2 regions of the Faecalimonas hominis genome follow, and region 1 is predicted to be linked to the other one. Evidence: predicted binding sites of a transcription regulator. Region 1 holds the regulator's gene; the other holds the start of a gene.
What was found. Region 1 encodes Rex, which represses fermentation and respiration genes when NADH is low (regulators of the CRP and FNR family bind a similar motif). Its sites were predicted from a motif close to ATTGTTAANTANTTAACAAT; they were not measured.
Positions count from the first base shown of each region.

Region 2: a site for Rex is predicted at 3,802-3,821, ahead of ACYQ35_RS08320 (aminoglycoside phosphotransferase family protein). Genes of this name have one in related genera too.

Region 1 covers NZ_BAAHSH010000024.1:19,245-25,358, reverse strand. Annotated here, with positions in the region: gene alr (alanine racemase) at 1-270, opposite strand, end outside; gene ACYQ35_RS03655 (NAD(P)H-hydrate dehydratase) at 267-1,766, opposite strand; gene ACYQ35_RS03650 (redox-sensing transcriptional repressor Rex) at 1,863-2,507, opposite strand; gene ACYQ35_RS03645 (ABC-F family ATP-binding cassette domain-containing protein) at 2,637-4,553, shown strand; gene ACYQ35_RS03640 (NADP-dependent isocitrate dehydrogenase) at 4,593-5,789, opposite strand; gene ACYQ35_RS03635 (GntR family transcriptional regulator) at 5,809-6,114, opposite strand, start outside.
Region 2 covers NZ_BAAHSH010000044.1:57,519-63,632, reverse strand. Annotated here, with positions in the region: gene ACYQ35_RS08340 (undecaprenyl-diphosphate phosphatase) at 1-250, opposite strand, end outside; gene ACYQ35_RS08335 (Cof-type HAD-IIB family hydrolase) at 267-1,097, opposite strand; gene ACYQ35_RS08330 (hypothetical protein) at 1,081-1,668, opposite strand; gene ACYQ35_RS08325 (cell wall hydrolase) at 1,811-2,869, shown strand; gene ACYQ35_RS08320 (aminoglycoside phosphotransferase family protein) at 2,928-3,683, opposite strand; gene adhE (bifunctional acetaldehyde-CoA/alcohol dehydrogenase) at 4,234-6,114, opposite strand, start outside.

The DNA.
Region 1 (6,114 bases):
AGGGAAAATGCACCCAAGCACAAGTATCGGTTTTTGAATTCCTTCTGTGCGGAGAACAACAGCCTCATCTAGTGTTGCCACCGCAAACCCCCAAATATAATCATATTTTTCAAGAACTTCCGCAACCTGAATTGCGCCGTGTCCATAGCCGTCACTTTTGATAACCGCCATGATTTTTGTGTCTCCGTCTATTCTCTGTTTCATTTGTTCCATATTATATGTCACTGCATCTAGATCAATTTTGGCATATACTCTGCTGTAAGTTTTCATCTTGTCTGCTCCTTCTCAAGTTTTCTCATTACATGGCTGATTGCATCAAGCAAATCATTTGCCAGTACACTGTAGCTTCCTTTTTCTTTCTGAGCGTAATCGCCACATAATCCATGTACATAAACGCCAATTTCACATGCATCTTTGCATTTCATTTTCTGTGCCAGAAATCCTACAATTATTCCGGCAAGCACATCTCCCGCTCCCGCTTTTGCCATTGCATGGTTCCCGGTTGTATTTATATAAATATCTTCTCCGTCAGCCGCCACAAATGTCCTTGCATCTTTCATTGCACAGACAATCGGATATTCTCTCACAAAATTCTTTAATACGGTGATTTTATTTTTCTGCACCTCTTCCACACTACACTGAAGCAGTCTTGACATCTCTTTTAAGTGTGGCGTAAGTATAACCTGCTTTTTATGTTCCAAAAGAGATAAATCTTCCGCCAAAAGAGTAAGTCCGTCCCCGTCAATCACAGATGGAATTTTCGCATACTGTATCGCATATGTAAATATTTTTTCAGACAGGTCACTTTTCCCGAGCCCCGAGCCGATTAAAAGGACATCACTCCGGTCAAACAATTGTTTCAACTGATTTTCATTAAATGTTTCGTAAGTGGAAATAATGGCTTCAGGAAGTGCCTGCTGCAAAATTACACGGTTATCCTCATGCGTATAAATCTGTACAAGTCCTGCACCTGCCGAGTAAGCCGCCTTTGCGTTCAAATAGGCTGCACCTGCCATTCCTTTGCTGCCCGCTATAATGAGTACTTTGCCAAATGTTCCTTTATTACCATTAGGGTTTCTCTTTGGCAGGGAAACGTCTTTATCTTCTCTGTCGTAAGTATAAAGTTTTTGTCCCGCAGGAAGTGCTTCCGATGAAATGCCGATGTCCGCGACGTAAATTTTTCCTGCATATTGCCGCCCTTTTTCAAACAACATTCCTATTTTTTCAAAAGCAAAACACACTGTAAAATCTGCACGGAAAGCACAGCCTTTTATTTCTCCGGTCGTATCGCATATTCCGGTTGGAATATCCACTGCGACTTTCGTTCCGTTCATCTCGTTTAACTGCTCGATTACCTCCTTATATTTTCCTGAGACATCTCTTTTCAATCCGATTCCCAAAAGGGCATCTATAATAACACTATATTCTTTTTTCTCCAATGTGTTTCCAATAGATATGCCGTAATTTTCTGCTATAGTGTATTGTCTTTTATTCTCCTCACTTGCGGTTTCTTTATTTCCCATATAACAAACATTCACATGTATGCCCTTTAAATAAAGAAGACGTGCAATGGCAAGACCATCGCCACCATTGTTTCCCGATCCGCAAACGATCAATGTCTTTGAACAGTCTACATTATTTTGTTCAAGTATTTCCACAACTTTAAGCGCTGCTCTCTCCATCAAAACGCAGGAAGGTACGCCCATCTGTTCAATGGTATACCGATCTGCATATTGCATCTCTTCACCTGTTAATACATATCTCATCTTACCCCTCCTGATTCTGACCGAATTTTTTCTCAGAAGAAAACAACGCATAGAAAAAGGCGGATTCCCACACTTCCACTATACGTTGTTTCGCTGTTATTCTGTATGTTCTTTGTTATAACGGCTGAGATTATATGATAATCTCATAAGACTTTCCGACAAATGTACGTTTTCCACAATGACATTCTTCGGTAAATCTAAATCTGTATGCGCAAAATTCCAAATTGCACGCACACCGTTATCTACCAAAAATTTCGCAACTTCAACCGCTTTTGCCTTCGGGATTGTGAGAACGGCTATATCAATATTGTGTTCATTGATAAAATCTTTCAATTCGTCCATCATGCGAATTGGGACTCCGCGAATAGATACACCCGAAAGTCTTGGATTCACATCAAAAATACCTTTAAAAATAAACCCTCTTCTCTCAAATGAAGTATAATTTGCCAGTGCCTGTCCAAGATTACCTGCACCGATTATAATCATATTATGATCTATATCCAATCCCAAAATCTTGCCGATTTCTGTATATAAATATTTTACATTATATCCATATCCCTGCTGTCCGAATCCGCCAAAATTGTTCAAATCCTGACGTATCTGGGAAGCGGTTACCTGCATTCTTCTGCTCAATTCATTTGAAGAAATACGCCCTACATTGTCTTCAAGTAGTTCTCCTAAGTATCTGTAGTATCTAGGCAATCTGCGTATTACTGCCTGAGAAATTTCTCTTTCTTCCACTGCACTTCACCTTCCAATCTGTTCTACGCAATATTATATAGAATAGTTCCGATAAAGTCAATTTTTTAGTTGTATTTTGCAGTATTTGAGTATAATATAAAGGATATGAGTTATTTTGGGAGGTTTATTATGATTTTAGCATGTCATAATCTTAATAAAGCATTTGGAGAACAGATCATCGTCAAAGATGGTTCTTTTCATATAGAGGAACATGAAAAAGCAGCCTTGATTGGCTTAAACGGAGCGGGAAAATCAACTATTTTGAAAATGATTATGGGCGAATTGCCTGTTGACAGCGGTGAGATTATTCTTGCAAAAGGTAAAACAATCGGTTACCTTTCACAACATCAGAAATTGGAAAGCGGAAATACTATTTACGAAGAAGTAAAAACAGCAAAATCTGATATTATCACTTTGGAAAATCAAATTCGCTCCATCGAACTGGAATTAAAGCATCTCACAGGGGAAGAACTTGAGAAACGTTTACAGACATATCATCATCTTACCGCTTCCTTTGAGCGTGCCAACGGATATGCTTATGAAAGTGAAATAACAGGTGTTTTAAAAGGTCTTGGTTTTTCGGAGGAAGACTTTGGGAAATCTGTGGATACGCTTTCTGGCGGACAGAAAACGAGGGTTTCTTTGGGTAAACTCCTTTTAACAAAACCGGATATTCTTCTTCTCGATGAGCCGACGAACCATTTGGACTTAAATTCAATCGCATGGCTGGAAACGTATCTTTCCAACTATCAGGGCGCCGTACTTATCGTGTCCCATGACCGTTACTTCTTAAATCGCGTCGTGACAAAAGTTATTGAAGTGGAACAGGGCAATATTATGATGTTTTTAGGCAACTATACTGCATTTGCCCAGAAGAAGAAACTTGTCCGCGAAGCAAAATTAAAAGAATATATGAAGCAGCAACAGGAAATCAAACATCAGGAAGCAGTTATTGAAAAACTTCGTTCTTTTAACCGGGAAAAGTCCATTCGCCGTGCGGAGAGCCGTGAGAAAATGTTGGACAAGATGACTTTGGTGGAAAAACCTACGGAGGTTACGTCAGAATTTCACATTTCCCTCGAACCTTCCTGTGTAAGCGGAAACGATGTGTTGACCGTAGAGCATTTAAGCAAGTCATTCGGAGCATTGAAACTGTTTCAGGATATTAGTTTTGAAATTAAACGCGGAGAACACGTTGCCGTTATCGGCGATAACGGAACGGGAAAGACAACTCTTTTAAAGATTTTAAACGAGGTACAGCCGGCAGACAGCGGTGTATTTACTTTAGGAACAAACGTACATATCGGATACTATGATCAGGAACATCACGTTTTGCATATGGAAAAAACAATTTTTGATGAAATTTCAGATGATTATCCGACTTTGACAAATACACAGATACGAAATACTCTCGCCGCTTTCCTTTTCACAGGCGATGATGTATATAAACAGATTAAAGATTTAAGTGGTGGGGAACGAGGACGTGTATCTCTTGCAAAATTAATGCTTTCCGAAGCAAACTTTTTGATTTTGGACGAACCTACAAACCATTTGGATATTACATCAAAAGAAATTTTGGAAAAAGCATTGAACGATTACAGCGGAACAATCTTATATGTATCCCACGACCGTTACTTTATCAATCAGACGGCAACCCGTATTCTCGACTTAGTGAATCATACATTTGTCAATTATATTGGAAACTATGATTACTATTTGGAGAAAAAAGAAGAATTAACCGCTGCTTACACAAATGTAAATACAGACACTCTTTCTGCTTCCGCACCGACGGAATCGGAAACAAAACTGGACTGGAAGGCACAGAAAGAACAGCAGGCAAAAGAACGTAAAAGACAAAATGATTTACGAAAAACAGAAGAACGTATTTCTGCTCTGGAGGAACGTGACGGTGAAATTGATGAACTGATGACACAGGAAGATGTGTATACCAATTCCGTTAAATGCCGTGAACTTTCCGAAGAGAAAGCAAACATTATGCAGGAGTTGGAACTTCTGTATGAGAAATGGGAAGAACTGGCGGAATAGGAAAAGGCAAACCTCTAAAATTGGGTTTGCCTTTTTCTCTTATAACAACTCAGCAATCGCCTGAATGAATTCCTCACTGTTTAGCACAGTCGGATTTGGAATAGATGTAATCAACGCCAAATCTTTCGTCATCTTACCACTCTCAATGGTATCAAGGGTTGCTTTTTCCAACTTATCTGCAAACTGCATTAATTCTTTATTATTATCCAATTCACCACGTTTACGCAATGCTCCCGTCCACGCAAAAATAGTTGCCACAGAATTTGTCGATGTTTCTTCCCCTTTTAAATGTTTGTAGTAATGTCTTTGTACTGTACCGTGAGCCGCCTCATATTCATAGTATCCTTCAGGGGAAACTAAAACAGAAGTCATCATTGCCAGTGAACCGAATGCTGAAGAAACCATATCACTCATTACATCACCATCATAATTTTTACAAGCCCATATAAATCCGCCTTCTGCTTTCATCACTCTTGCTACTGCATCATCAATCAATGTATAAAAATATTCTATACCGCATTCTTTAAATTTTGCATCATATTCTTTCTCATAAATTTCCTGAAAAATATCTTTAAATGTGTGGTCGTATTTTTTGGAAATAGTATCTTTTGTGGCAAACCATAAATCCTGTTTTGTTTCTAACGCATAATTAAAACAACTTCTCGCAAAACTCTCAATAGAATCATCGGTATTATGTATTCCCTGTGCGATTCCCGCTCCGTTAAACTGATGAATTAATTCTCTTTTTTCCGTTCCGTCCTCTGCTGTATAAACTAATTCTACTTTGCCCGGTGCGTCAATAATCATCTCTGTATTTTTATACACGTCTCCATAAGCATGTCTTGCCAGTGTGATTGGTTTCTTCCAATTTTTTACACATGGTTCAATTCCCTTTACAACAATCGGTGCACGAAAAACCGTTCCGTCTAACATAGCGCGAATAGTTCCGTTCGGGCTTTTCCACATTTCTTTTAAATTATACTCTGTCATACGTGCTGCATTTGGTGTGATAGTAGCGCATTTAACGGCAACACCGTATTTTTTTGTCGCATTTGCAGAATCAATGGTAACTTGGTCATTTGTTGCATTACGGTTTTCCAAACCTAAATCATAATACTCTGTTTTTAAATCAATGTACGGAAGTAATAAAGTGTCTTTGATCATCTTCCAAAGAATACGTGTCATTTCATCTCCGTCCATCTCAACGAGCGGGGTAGTCATTTTAATTTTTTCCATTTCAGTGTCCTCCTTTTTATTAAAACCCGTGCTTTTCTAAGTTCTCTAATACACATTTCATATGCTCGGTTATCAGCTCCCCTGCAAGCAGTTTATCTTTCTTTTTAATTGCTTCCAAAATTGCCTTATGCTCTGCGACTGATTTTTCTAACCGCCCTTCCGTCTTCACCGAATACACTCTCGCAAACTGCACATATTGATATAAATCAGATAAAATGTGTTTCAATATTTTACTGCCACATGCTTCATATAAAATACGATGAAATTTTCCGTCTAATATAGCCATTTTATCCGTACCGGATTTTTTCAGATGAAATTCCGATAA
Region 2 (6,114 bases), on a different contig from region 1:
GCGTTTTCTGCTTTGGACTTTTTCGCTTAGAAAATGGATTTAATTTATGGAAATATAAAATTACTACCGCCATAATTGCTCCCAACTGAATAACAACATTAAACATTTCCATAAACTGTTTGCTTGCGTCCAACTGGACAATCTGATTCACCAAAATCAAATGTCCCGTACTGCTAATCGGTAACCATTCGGTAATTCCCTCCACAATTCCAAGAAAAACCGTTTTCAACATTTCAAAAAAAATCTCCATATTTTTCCTCCTCGTCTTATGCTAATGCAAATTTTTCAATTGCTTTTGCCACACCATCATTCTCATTTGTATCCGTCACATAGTCTGCAGCCTGTTTTACTTTCTCCACTGCATTTTCCATGGCAACTCCAAATCCCACTGCCTTCAACATCTCAAAATCGTTCATGCCGTCTCCACATGCCATAATTTCGTCCCGCTCTATTCCGAGCAGAGTTCCTAATCGCAGCAGTCCTTCACCCTTGTTCACACCGAACATATTCACTTCTATATTGTTCGATATTGCAGAGGTAGCCGTGACGCCTTGCACAGTTTTTACTTCTTCAAACGCCTGCTCCCTCTCTTTCAGACCGCTGAACATCACATGGACTTTATCCACGCGCACTTCTTTATCTTCCAACAATTCTTCCATATTCTCCACCGGTTTTCGGCATGACCGGGCATAGCGTGCCATACTCTCTGACTCCGCATAATTTTCTATGTTCTCTAAATCTGACCGGTTTGTATACCCCTGTCCGTCAATAAATATTTCTTTATAAGTATCGTATGCCGAAAAGAGTTGAAGCAGTTCCTTCGTCTTCTCAGTTGACATTGTACATTTGCTGATGATTCTATTCTCTTTTATATCCACAATTCTCGCCCCATTTGACGTCAGTGCATAACGGATACCGTCAATGTCAAGCACTTCTTTTGGTATTCCCGTAAGCGGCCTTCCTGTCGCGACAACGATGACAATTCCTCTCTCAATCGCACGGCAAAGAACCTCTCTGCTGTGATCAGTCAGTTCTTTGTTATTATTCAGCAATGTACCGTCACAGTCAAGACCAATCATCTTAATCTGTTTCCCCATAAACTGTCAATTCCTTTCTCTTTCGTACAAATCGAAATATCTGAAGACTGATTTTATCCTTATTTCTCTCGTACGCCTGTCTTGCATACTCTTTCATGTAAGAAAGTTTTTCTTTCTCTTTCATAGGCAGAAATACAACCGTATCTTTCGCAGGTGCAATAATCAGCAGATCATCTTTCAGTTTCTCGGCACACATCGTCCATATCTGTCGAAAACAGAGAGCGCTCGCCTCATGGAACCCGTCTGCCACAATACCAAATCCGCCATATAATGTTTGCGAAATAACAAATTTCACATCTCTCACCAGATTTGCACAGGCAATATGGTAAAGTTCTTCTATATTGCAATCATCAGGCAGCATTTTATCCCTTATTATCTCATATGTGTCATTCCCCCTGTTGATTACCAAAACAATATGCAAATCTCCCACAAATGTAATAAGAGGTGTATCCTTTGCTGAAATCTCTTTCCCATTTATCACCTGACAGTCGATAAGTTCACCTTTTACCCACGGATAAATTTTATCTTTTATCTTATCCAAACGATAATGTTCTTCTTCATACTTTCTCATGTATTTTCCTCTTTGTCTATTTCAATTTTCTCTTATCATATCAAAATTTGCAAAAAATATCAAATTATAGTAGAATAAAAATGATACTTATCACAATAAGGTGCATATGGAGACTTTGGTTTCATTGAGAAAGGAATACATAATGAATATAATACAAAAACGTAGGAAAAAAGTTTTTGCCCTATTGACTGCTGCCACTCTTTGTTTTTCAAGTCCTTTTACCTATGTACTACATGCTGAGAATACTACACAGAAACAGCAAGATTTGGAAAATAATTTGAATGAGTTAAATAAAGATAAGGACGCGACAGGAAAAAATCTGTCTGCTGCCACCTCATCTTTATCAAAAACCATGAAAGAAATTTCAACAACCCAGCAGGAACTGGCTTTGGCAAAAGTACGCGAAAATGGACAGTATGAACTGATGAAAAAGAGGATTAAATACATCTATGAGTCCGGCTCAGCAAGTCTGTTATCCATGCTTTTTGAGTCTGAATCCATGGCAGACTTATTAAACAAAGCGGAATTCATCTCCACAGTCAGCGAATATGACCGCACTATGCTGGAGAAATTGCAGACTCTGCATTCAAGCATTGCCAAAAAGGAAAAAGAGTTGCGTCAGCAACAGAAAAATTTTGAGAAACAGAAAAAAGATCTGGAAGAAAAATACGAACAACTTTCATCGAAAATAACAGATACTTCCAATGAACTGAACGACTATAAAAAACAGTTGGCCGAAGCAGAGGCTCTCGCCAAGGCAACCCAAAGCCTTCTTGACAAAAAACCTGCTGAAGAGCCTAGTAAACCGGACAGCAAGCCGGAGGAAAAACCCGATAACAAACCCGCTCCCCCTTCTGCCGCGGAAGATTTGGCATTATTTGCAGGTATTTTAGAATGCGAGGCGGGCTCGAGCGATTACAACGCTTTGCTTGCCGTTGCAACCGTTATTATGAACCGTGTGGAAAGTCCAAAGTATCCCAACACACTATCAGGGGTCATCTATCAAAGCGGACAATTTTCACCTACCTGGACGGGAAAATTGAATAAAGTTTTAGAACGCGGACCAAAAAAACTATGTTATCAGGTCGCACAGGACGCCCTTGCCGGTGCAAGATTGGATTCCGTCCGAAACTGTTATTCTTTCCGTGCAGCAACTAGCGGACATGACGGTATTATTGTTGGGGGAAATGTATTTTTTTAATTAGATTCACAAAAATGAGAGGACGCCTTATCAGGCACAATCCTCTCATTTTTTGCTTCTATTGATAATCGAATACGTCAATCCATTTCATCAGAAATTCTTTTTCCATCTCATTATTCTTCGTCAATTGTGCCGCTGCTACGATTGGGAGCCACTGCTGTACATATTGTTTTGCCGTATCACTCTTCTTACAGAATAATTTCAAATATAAATCCGCTGTTTCCTGATCTTTCAAGGCAAATAACAGATATGTCATCGCTGCGTCAGCACTTGCATTTCCCTGTGTCGCATGCGCCCAGTCAACAACCGTCATCTTTCCGTTCTTTCCGACAATTACGTTACTTGGGTTAAAATCACCATGACACACTTTATCGTGTTTCGGCATGCTTTCCAATCTTGTTAAAAGTTCATATCTTGCTGTCGCATCTAATTCTTTTAAACTGTTAATCTGACGTGCAAGTTTGTCTTTCAATTTGTTCAATAATGGTGCTTTTTTACTGTGAACCTGTAACTGCAAATCCACAAAATCTTCCATATATTTTTCAAGATTCTTGGAATCCACCTGCATCATCTCAGCGAGTGTCTTTCCTTCTTTGTATTCGATGACAACCGCCCATTTTCCGTCCACTTCACTTACACTTTTTACTTTAGGAATATCAAGACCTGTCTCTTCCACTCTGGCAGTATTCAGCGCTTCATTAAATACGTCTGATTTCAAATGAGTCTTCTCGAATACTTTCACAATACCTTCATCACATTTGTACACTTCTTTATATGCACGTTTTACGATTAAATTACTTTTATCCAGTTTCATAAGTCATACCTCCTATAGTTTTCCTCGTTCTTTATTTGATAATTATATTATACACCTCTCTCTCTTAAATGCAATAGTTTTTTAAATAATTTTTAACAATCTTTTTTATAATATTTTTATTGTCTTTTATTTAACAATCCGTTTCATTCTTTTTGAACCGGTTGCATATTTTTCACTTTTATGCAAAAGTCATAACGCTTCGTGTATGATAAATGAATATGGAAGATATACCACTACCGTACAAAAGTACATTTTAAACAATATCCTCTGTATCAGCCAGATTTTTACAATATTGAAATATAATTCAGGAAATTGTGTCCGATTATACCTGAATAATCTGATTAAACAGGCCTCTTTCCTTTGGGATTTCGCCCTTTCAGTATCATTTGAAAATGTTTTTACTTATAATCCCATCGGAAAGGGCAAGGAATCCCATAAATACGTTGATTTTTTTGAAAAAAGTCAAAAAGGGACGGGGTAAACCGCAATTGGGGACGTAGTGATTTGTGATTTCACTACGTCCCCAATTGGGCGTTTCAAACAATTCTGATTATTTTCCGTAATATACTCTTAAGTACATTTCTTTGATTTCTTTCATCAATGGATATCTTGGGTTAGCACCTGTACACTGATCGTCAAATGCCTGTTCTACCATTTCATCTAATGTATCTAAGAAGTATTTTTCATCTACTCCGTATTCTTTGATTGTTTTCTTAATTCCAACTTTTTCTTTTAATTCATCAATCTTAACTAAGAATTTTTCAAATGTTTCTTTGTCGTCTTTTCCTACAACACCACAGAATCTAGCACATTCAGCATATCTTTCTAATGCGTGTGGATACTGGTACTGTGAGAATGTTCCCATTTTTGTAGGTACATCTGTTGCATTGAATTTCATTACTTCATTAATTAATAATGCGTTTGCAACACCGTGTGGTAAGTGGTGGAATGCACCTAATTTATGTGCCATTGAGTGGCATACTCCAAGGAAAGCATTAGCGAATGCCATACCTGCCATACAAGAAGCATCTGCCATTTTTTCTCTTGCTTTAGGATCATTTGCACCGTTTTCGTATGCTGATGGTAAATATTCAAAGATGTTTTTCATTGCTTTTAAAGCAAGTCCATCTGTGTAGTCTGTTGCCATGATAGATGCGTATGCTTCTAATGCGTGTGTTAAAGCATCGATACCGGAAGCACTTGTAAGTCCTTTTGGCTGGCTCATCATGTTGTCTGCATCAATAATAGCCATTTTAGGAAGTAATTCATAATCTGCTAATGGATATTTTACTCCTGTTTTTTCATCTGTGATAACTGCGAATGGTGTTACCTCAGAACCTGTTCCTGAAGATGTAGGGATTGCTACAAAGTATGCTTTTTCACCCATTTTAGGGAATGTGTATACTCTCTTACGGATATCCATAAAGCGCATAGCCATATCCATGAAGTCTGCTTCCGGGTGTTCATACATTACCCACATAATCTTACCTGCGTCCATTGCTGAACCACCACCAAGAGCGATGATAACGTCTGGGCCAAATGCTCTCATTGCCTCTGCTCCTGCTTTTGCACAAGCAAGTGTTGGGTCCGGTGCTACTTCGTAGAAGCATGTGTGCTGGATTCCCATTTCATCTAATTTTTCTTCGATACCTTTTACATATCCGTTGTGGTATAAGAAACTGTCAGTTACGATAAATGCTTTCTTTTTACCCATTACTGTTCCAAGTTCATCAAGTGCAACAGGCATACAACCTTTTTTGAAGTAAACCTTTTCAGGTGCTCTAAACCAAAGCATATTTTCTCTCCTCTCGGCAACTGTTTTAATGTTAATTAAATGTCTTACACCAACGTTTTCAGATACAGAGTTTCCACCCCATGAACCACAACCTAATGTAAGAGACGGTGCCAACTTGAAGTTGTAAAGATCACCGATTCCACCGTGAGAAGAAGGTGTATTTACTAAAATACGGCAAGTTTTCATTGCTGCTGCATGTTTTGCTAATTTTTCTGTCTGTGCAGGGTGAATGTAAATAGAAGATGTATGTCCATATCCACCGTCTGCTACTAACTGTTCTGCTTTTGCAATCGCTTCATCAAATGTTTTTGCTTTGTACATTGCAAGTACAGGAGATAATTTTTCATGTGCAAATTCTTCTGAAATATCTACTGATTCAACTTCACCAATTAAAATCTTAGTTTCTTCAGGAACTTTCACTCCTGCAAGTGCAGCGATTGTATGTGCTGACTGTCCAACGATTTTTGCATTTAATGCTCCGTTGATGATAATTGTTTTACGAACTTTTTCAATTTCGTCTTTCTTTAAGAAGTAGCAGCCGCGAAGTGCAAATTCTTCTTTTACTTCTTTATATACGCCTTCCAAAACAGTTACTGACTGTTCTGAAGCACAAATCATACCATTATCAAATGTTTT